Regions from separate parts of the Promicromonospora alba genome, predicted to be linked through region 2. Evidence: predicted binding sites of a transcription regulator. Region 2 holds the regulator's gene; the other holds the start of a gene.
The links. Region 2 encodes HrcA, which represses chaperone genes, less so after heat shock. Its sites were predicted from a motif close to TTNGCACTCGNNNNNNNCGAGTGCNAA; they were not measured.
Positions count from the first base shown of each region.

Region 1: ACFO6V_RS26825 (Hsp20/alpha crystallin family protein) is a predicted target of HrcA. The motif match lies at 2,226-2,252, and genes of this name have one in related genera.

Region 1 is NZ_JBHSFI010000009.1:312,002-316,207, forward strand. Features, by position in the region: gene ACFO6V_RS26810 (carbohydrate ABC transporter permease) at 1-94, shown strand, start outside; gene ACFO6V_RS26815 (carbohydrate ABC transporter permease) at 94-1,017, shown strand; gene ACFO6V_RS26820 (methylenetetrahydrofolate reductase) at 1,229-2,173, shown strand; gene ACFO6V_RS26825 (Hsp20/alpha crystallin family protein) at 2,346-2,792, shown strand; gene ACFO6V_RS26830 (golvesin C-terminal-like domain-containing protein) at 2,969-4,206, shown strand, end outside.
Region 2 is NZ_JBHSFI010000003.1:1,071,607-1,075,812, reverse strand. Features, by position in the region: gene ACFO6V_RS10090 (helix-turn-helix transcriptional regulator) at 1-556, opposite strand, end outside; gene ACFO6V_RS10085 (hypothetical protein) at 644-829, opposite strand; gene hrcA (heat-inducible transcriptional repressor HrcA) at 1,191-2,210, shown strand; gene dnaJ (molecular chaperone DnaJ) at 2,250-3,371, shown strand; gene ACFO6V_RS10070 (16S rRNA (uracil(1498)-N(3))-methyltransferase) at 3,382-4,149, shown strand.

The DNA.
Region 1 (4,206 bases), on a different contig from region 2:
CCTGGCCAGCGCGCTGTCCGTCATCGCGTTCCTGGTGGTCATCGGGATCGTCGCCATCTACGTGCGGGTCGTCCGCCCCCTCGAGGAGGTCTGATGACCGTGACCACCGCCTCGGCGACCGCGCCGCGCAAGGCGACCCGGCCGCCGTCGGACAACCCGAAGCGCGTGCGGAAGTACACAGCGGACCAGGTGCCGATCGGGTCCCTGCTGCTGCGCATGTTCGCAGGCCTCGTGGTGCTGGTGGTGTTCATGCTGCCGTACCTGATCATGTTCTTCGGCTCGGTGAAGACCAAGGCCGAGATCAGGTCGGTCGACCCCACCTACTTCCCCACGGAGTGGCACTGGGACAACTACGTCACGATGTGGGCCACGCCCGAGACGCCGCTGCTGCAGAACCTGATCTCCACCCTGGTGATCTCGCTGTGCGCCACGCTGCTCGTGCTCGCCGTGGCGCTGCCTGCCGCCTACTACACGGCGCGGTTCCGGTTCCCCGGCCGCCTCGTGTTCCTGTTCCTCGTGATCGTGACCCAGATGGTGCAGCCGGCGGTGCTCACCTCGGGCCTGTTCCGCCAGTTCATCGCCCTCGGGATCCTGGACACGTGGGCCGCGATGATCCTGGTCAACGCCGCGTTCAACCTGTCGTTCGCGGTCTGGATCATGCACAGCTTCTTCGCGAGCATCCCGAAGGAGGTCGACGAGGCCGCGCAGATCGACGGCGCCGGCACGTTCACCGTCCTGACGAAGATCAACCTGCCGCTGGTATGGCCCGGGATCGTGACGGCGGTGGTGTTCACGTTCGTCGCGTCCTGGAACGAGTTCGCGGCGTCGCTGGTGCTGCTGTCGACGGCCGGCAACCAGCCGCTGTCCGTGGCGCTGACGAAGTTCGTGGGTCAGTACGAGACGTCGTGGCACTACGTGTTCGGGGTGTCCATCGTGGCGATCGTGCCCGTGGTCATCCTGTTCATGGCCATCGAGAAGCGGCTCGTGGGCGGCCTGGTGGCCGGGTCGGTGAAGTAGGCGACTCGGCGCGTACAGTCGGTGAGCCGGGTCGTCTCGACCGTCGGACGAATTCTGTCCCAGTGGTGGACATTCGCTTAGCATGGTGGCGAACCCATCCAGAGCGGTCGAGAGTCCTGGCTCCCTGACACCGCAGCAACCTGCCGACTTCCTGCCTCGAGGCCGTGGCGTGAGGACGTAAGGTGCTCACGCCAGGTTCGATGGAGCAGCCATGGTCGCCGAGGTACACCCGCACCGCCCCACGGTGTCGTTCGAGCTCATGCCACCGCGCCGGCCCGACGCCGCACCGAACTTCTGGGAGACGGCTCAGCGCCTCGTGGCGGCCCGCCCGGACTTCGTGTCCGTCACGTACGGCGCCGCGGGTGGCGACCGCGCGACGTCGCGCGAGGTGCTCGCCACGCTGCTCAGGGGCACGCCCGTGCTGCCGGTGGCCCACCTGACCTGCGTGGGTGCGTCCCGCGAGGACGTGTCCGAGGTGATCGACGAGTTCCTCGACGCCGGCGTGCGCTCGTTCCTCGCCCTGCGGGGGGACCCGCCGCGCGACGAGCCGGACTGGCGTCCCGCGGACGACGACGTGCGGTCCAGCATCGACCTGGTCCGGCTGCTGCGGCAGGTGGACGAACGTCGTTGTGCGGCGGACGCCAGCACCGCCCTGCGGTCGGCCGCCCGCCCGCTCACCATCGCCGTCGCGACGTTCCCGGACGGCAATCCCGGGGCCGGCACCACGCGTGAGCAGGAGGTGCGGCGGCTCCTGGAGAAGCAGGAGGCCGGCGCGAGCTTCGCGATCACCCAGTTCTTCTACCGTGCCGAGTCCTATACCGGGTTCGTCGAGTCGGCTCGCTCGGCGGGGGTGACCATCCCGATCCTCGCCGGGATCCTGCCCGCCACGGAGGCCCGTCGCCTGCGCCGCGTCGAGGAGCTCACGGGCGTCGCCGCGCCGGCCGGCCTCCTGCGGGAGCTCGACCGGCTCACGGGGCCCGGCGGCGACGTCGACCCCGAGGCCCAGCACGAGCGGGGCCTCCAGTACTCCACGACGCTCGCCCGCGACGTGCTTGACGCCGGTGCCCCCGGCGTCCACGTGTACACGTTCAACAAGCATCGGCCGGCTCTGGACCTGCTCGAACGCGTAGGCCTGACGGGTCGGGCGGCAGCCTGACCGGGTCCGCTCCGGGCATGTTCGCCGGGAGCGATCGGGTGCGTCCAGGGGGTTGGCACTCTCGGAGTGAGAGTGCCAGAATTGAGGCGTAGCCGGACGGCGGCCAGCCCCGTCGTCGATCGCTGCGGCCCTGGAAGGGCCAGGGCCGCATCGTTGTAGGAGGTGATGCGCGATGGCTACCTACTGGGACCCGTTCCAGGAGATGGACCGGTTGTTCAGCACGTTCGCCGGCAACGCTCGGCAGTCCGGCGGTATGCCGATGGACCTGTTCCGCACGGGTGACCACTACGTCCTGTCGATGGACCTGCCCGGCGTCGACCCCGGCACCATCGACGTGTCGGTAGAGGACCGGACGCTCACGATCCGCGCCGAGCGCACGCAGCGGTCCGACGGTGACGCCCAGTGGCTGGTCCGTGAGCGGCCCACGGGGACGTTCGCACGGCAGCTCACGGTGGGCCGCGGGCTCGCCCTCGACAGCATCTCGGCCTCGTACGCCGACGGCGTCCTCTCGCTGACGATCCCGGTCAGCGAGGACGCGAAGCCGCGCAAGGTCGAGGTGTCGCACACCGGCAGTGCGACGTCGATCGCCCAGGGCGCGTCGCAGACCATCGAGTCCTAGGGCTCACCTGTCAGACGCCCAGGTCACTCCGGTGGCCTGGGCGTCTGACGTGCCGGGGGCCGGGAGGCATCGCGTGCAGGATATGGCCCGGATGTGATGTGTCGGAGGGCAGCGCAGTGGCCGATACTACGGAGGCAATCGGCCCGTATCAGCGCGACCGACCCGTGGAGGCACCCGTGCACGAACACGTCCCCAGCTCCACCGACCACAGCCACGACAACCACGACAGCCGTGGCTCGCTCGACCGGCGCGACCTGCTGCGCAGCGCCGTCGTCCTCGGCATCGGTGCCGCGGGCGCGACCATAGCGGCTCCCGCGAGCGCGGCAGCTGCGGCGGCCCCGGCGGCGGTCCTGGCGGCAGCTCCTGCGGCGCGGGCGACCGACGTCCAGCAGTCCCTGGCGCCCGACCCGGAGGCGCCGGCTGACGCTCCTCCCGGGGCCCTGGCCGGGGTGGAGGTCGCGGCGCCGGTCATCGCGAGCTGCAGCACCTGGGGCGCTGCTGCCGCCCGGGGCACCATAGAGACGGTCTCGACCAACCCGAACAAGATCTTGATCCACCACACGGCGTCGGCGAACGTCACCGACTACTCGCAGGCCGCCGGCTACCAGATCGCCCGCGACATCCAGCAGTGGCACTTCGAGAACGGCTGGGTCGACACCGGCCAGCACCTCACGCTGAGCCGCGGCGGTTACGTGATGGAGGGCCGGCACGGGTCGCTGGCCAGGCTCCAGAGCGGCAGCGGAACGGTGGTGGGCGCGCACGCCCCGGGGCAGAACAGCCAGGCCATCGGCATCGAGAACCAGGGCACGTACACGAGCGCCACGCCGCCGGCGCAGCTCTGGAGTCGTCTGGTCGAGCTGTGCGCCTACATCTGTGACCAGTACGGGATCGCACCGACGCAGATCTACGGGCACCGGGACTACACCGCGACGGCCTGCCCGGGCGACGTCCTGTACTCGATGCTGCCGCAGCTCCGGTCGGAGGTGGCGGCAGCTCTGGCAGGCTCCAGCTGGTCGGTCATCGTCGACAACACGTCGCCGGGATTCGCGGCGGGCGGGTCATGGCTGACGTCGTCCTTCTCGGCCGAGCGCTACGGCGCGAGCTACCGCTACGCGACGCCTGCCGAGGTGAGCGACCTGGCGACGTTCTCGGCCACCATCCCGTCCGACGGTTCGTACCGGGTGGAGGCGTGGTTCCCCGGCATCGAGGGCTACAACACGTCCACGCCCTTCATCGTCTACACGGGGACCAGCTCGTCGACCGTCCGGGTGGATCAGTCCGCGGGTGGCGGCGCCTGGCTCTCGCTCGGCACGTACGCCATGACGGCGGGCACCCGCCAGGTCGTGGCCGTCAGCCGCTGGACGCAGGGCACGGCGTACGTGATCGCGGACGCCATCCGCATCACCCGCCTCTG
Region 2 (4,206 bases):
GGGGGTGCGCGCGTCCGACGTCGTCGCTGCGGTAGGTGAGCAGCAGGAGCAGGCCGGCGGGTGCGGTGCGGGCGAGGCGGAGGGCGACGGCGCGGGTGACGTCGTCGGACCAGTGCAGGTCCTCCATGATCACGACGACGGGGCGCTCGGCGGCGAGCCCGGTGAGCAGGTTCGCGAGGACCTCGGGAAGGCGGTCCGCTCCGGCGTCCGACGCCGGGGTGACGAGCTGGGGAGCGACGACGGACAGGGCACCTGCCGCGGGCCCGGCAGCGGCGACCACTGCCTCGGGGCCTACCGTCCGGACGATCCCGCGCAGCAGTCCGGCGAGAGCCGCGTAGGGGAGGGGTCCGGACCCCTCGTCGGCGCACTGCCCGGTGAGGACGGGGACGCCGTCGGCGTGCGCGGTGAGCTCGTCGAGGAGGCGGGTCTTGCCGATCCCTGCCTCGCCCGCGATCACTATCGTGCGGTTGCCACCCGAGCGGACTGCGTCGAGGGCGGCTGTGAGCTCGCCGAGCTCTCGGGCTCGACCCACCAGGCGGGCGCGGGGAACCGGCATGGGCTCATCGTCCCATGCCGGTCCTGTCGTCGGTCCGCTGGTCATCGTTGCTGGTCATGACTGTCCGGCACGGTCTGGCGCCGCGCGTCAGGCGACGCGGGGCCGGGCCGTGCGGGCAGCCTTGGCCCGGCTGGTCTGCTCGGCGGCGTGGTGCTCGGCCGCCTGCCGACGGGCGATCTCCTTGCGCTCACGGGCCACGCGGGACTGCTCGGCCCGGCGGTTGAGGTCCTGCTCGTTCCTGCGGTACTCGGCGAAGTCGGAAAAACCGAACATGGTGTTGCCTCCTGGTCGTCGCCGGCCCGTCGCCGGCGATGACTCAAGGTTCGTCCGTGAGGTACCCCCGGCGGATCGGGCGGTCGCCGCATCTTTCGGACCGGGTCTGCTGAGGTGTGAGGTGGTGCCTAAGGCATTGCCCTAGTCCGCCGCTCGCGAACGTGGCGTACGCCTCCGTCACCCGCGTGACCTGCGCGTCGGGCCTGCTCAGAGACGTTCTGTGCGAAGCAGTGGCGGGTCGGGGACTTGGCCTGTGGCGTGTGCCGCGTAGGATTGGCACTCGGCTGGCGAGAGTGCTGGAGCGCCGGCCGGAACCCGGGTGCAGGTCCCGGACGTTCTACCTGGGACGGAGGTGAGCGCGGTGAGCGAAGAACGCAGACTCGATGTCTTGCGAGCGATCGTGGAGGACTATGTCCGGACACGGGAGCCCGTGGGCTCCCGCATACTCACGGAGCGGCACAAGCTCGGTGTGTCCCCGGCGACCGTGCGCAACGACATGGCCGCCCTGGAAGAGGCCGGGCTCATCGCCCAGCCCCACACCTCGGCCGGCCGCATCCCCACGGACAAGGGCTACCGCCTGTTCGTGGACCAGCTGGCAGAGGTGCGGCCGCTGACCGTGCCCCAGAAGCGCGCCATCGAGACGTTCCTGTCCGAGGCGGTCGACCTGGACGACGTGGTAGCCCGCGCCGGACGCCTCATCGCGCAGCTGACGGGCCAGGTCGCCGTCGTGCAGTACCCGTCGCTGCGTCGTTCCGGGCTGCGGCACCTGGAGCTCGTCCCCTCCGCCGAGGGGCGGCTCCTCGTCGTCGTCATCACGGACACGGGACGGGTCGAGCAGCGGTACCTCGACGTGCCCCTCGGGATGGACGACGGGACGCTCGGCGAGCTGCGCGCGCGCTTCAACGCCGCGGCCGCCGGCCACCGGCTCACCGAGATCGGCACCGCCTTCGCGCGGGTCACCGAGGCGATGCCCGACGAGCATCGCGCGCTGGGTACGGCCGTCGCCGAGGTGGTGACCGCCGCGCTCGCCGAGGAGAGCGAGGAGCGCATAGTGCTGACGGGCCAGGCCAACCTGGCGCACTCCAGCATGCGGTTCGAGCAGGGCCTGCGTCCCGTGCTCGAGGCCCTCGAGGAGCAGGTGGTCCTGCTCGGCCTCCTCACCGACATGACCGACGACGCAGGCGTTGCCGTGAGCATCGGCCACGAGAACCGGCTGGCCGGCCTGTCCGAGACCTCGGTCGTCACGTCCGGCTACGGCTCGTCCGACGGGGACTCCGTCGCGATCCTGAGCTCGATCGGCCCCACCCGTATGGACTACCCGGGCACCATCGCCGCGGTGCGCGCCGTCGCGCGCTACCTGTCGCGTGTGCTGCCCAGCTGACATCCCCCTTTCCACACACCTCCTCACAAAGAGAGACCTGTGACCGACTACTACGAGATTCTCGGTGTTCCGCGCGACGCCTCGCCCGAGCAGATCAAGAAGGCATACCGCAAGCTGGCCCGCGAGCTGCACCCCGACGTGGCAGGCAACGTGGGCGAGGACCGGTTCAAGGATGTCGCGCGCGCCTACGAGGTGCTGTCCAACCCGGACAAGCGCCAGCAGTACGACATGGGCGTGGACCCGACCGCGCCGGGTGGCGGCGCCGGCGGTGGGTTCGGTGCCGGGTTCGGTTTCCAGGACATCTTCGAGACCTTCTTCGGCGGCGGCCAGCCCGCCGGGCCGGTCCCGCGCGCCCGGCGCGGCAACGACGCGCTGGTGCGGCTCGACCTCGAGCTCGCCGAGGCGGTGTTCGGCGCCAAGCGCGAGATCCAGGTCGACACGGCGGTGGTGTGCAACACCTGTGCCGGCGACGGCGCACGGCCCGGCACCTCGGCGCGCACCTGCGACGTCTGCCACGGCCGCGGTTCCGTGCAGCGGGTCGCGCGCTCGTTCCTCGGCCAGGTCATGACCAACCAGCCCTGCTCCGCCTGCGGCGGCTTCGGCACGGTCATCCCCGAGCCCTGCGCCGACTGCGCCGGCGAGGGCCGCGTGCGTTCGCGCCGCACCGTCTCCGTGAACGTGCCCGCGGGCGTCGACACCGGTACGCGCATCAAGCTCTCCGCCCAGGGTGAGGTGGGCCCGGGTGGCGGCCCCGCCGGCGACCTGTACGTCGAGATCCGGGAGCGCGCGCACGACACGTTCGTGCGGCGCGGCGACGAGCTGCACTGCACCCTCCAGGTCCCGATGACGGCGGCCGCGCTCGGCACCGTCCTCGAGCTCGACACCCTGGACGGGCTCCAGGAGATCGACCTGCGCCCGGGCACGCAGCCCGGCCAGGTCATGACCCTCAAGGGCCTCGGCGTGGGGCACCTGCACTCGACCGGGCGCGGCGACCTCAACGTGCACATCGAGGTCCAGGTGCCCACGGCCCTGGACGAGGAGCAGACGGCGCTCCTGCAGCAGCTCGCGGTCCTGCGCGGCGAGGAGCGGCCCGAGTCGCGCCTCGCGTCCGTGCACGGCGGTGTGTTCTCGCGGCTGCGCGACAAGCTCAGCGGGCGCTGACCGCCCACCCATGAGCGCGCCAGTCTTTCTCGCGGAGGCGTCCACCGCCCATCCGCTCTCGGAGTACGCCGCGGGCTCGGTCTACGTGCTCGACGGCGCGGAAGGCCGGCACGCCGGCGTCGTCCAGCGGCGCGGTCCCGGGGAGCGGATCGACGTCGTCGACGGCGCGGGCGTACGCCTGCGGACCGTCGTCGAGTCGGTGGCCGGCGCCGAGGTGCACCTCCGGGTCGAGGAGGTGGACGTCGAGCCGACGCCCGCCGTCGTCGTGACGCTCGTCCAGGCCCTCGCGAAGGGCGACCGCGACGAGATGGCCATAGAGGCCGCCACCGAGGTCGGTGTGGACGCGATCATCCCGTGGCAGGCCGAGCGGTCGGTCGTCGTCTGGCGCGGGGACCGGGCCGCGAAGTCGCGGGCACGCTGGGTGAGCACCGTGCGGGCCGCGACGAAGCAGGCCCGCCGCTGCCGCATACCCGACGTCGAGCTGCCGCTGAGCACCAAGCAGCTCGCGGCCAGGACCCGCTCCGTCGTCGAGGCGGGCGGGACCGTGGCCGTGCTGCACGAGGAGGCGAAGGCGGGCCTGGCGACGGTAGCGCTGCCCTCCGCCGGCGAGGTGCTTCTCGTCGTCGGCCCCGAGGGCGGGATCTCGGAGGCCGAGGTCGCCCTGCTGATCGAGGCGGGCGCGGTCACCGCGCGCTTGGGCCCGCACGTCCTCCGCACGTCGACGGCGGGCCCGGTGGCGATAGCCCTCCTGAGCACCCGCCTGAACCGCTGGACCTGACCCACCCCGCGAGGTAGAGCGCCTGTCCGGACACACGCTCTACCTCGCGCGCCCTGA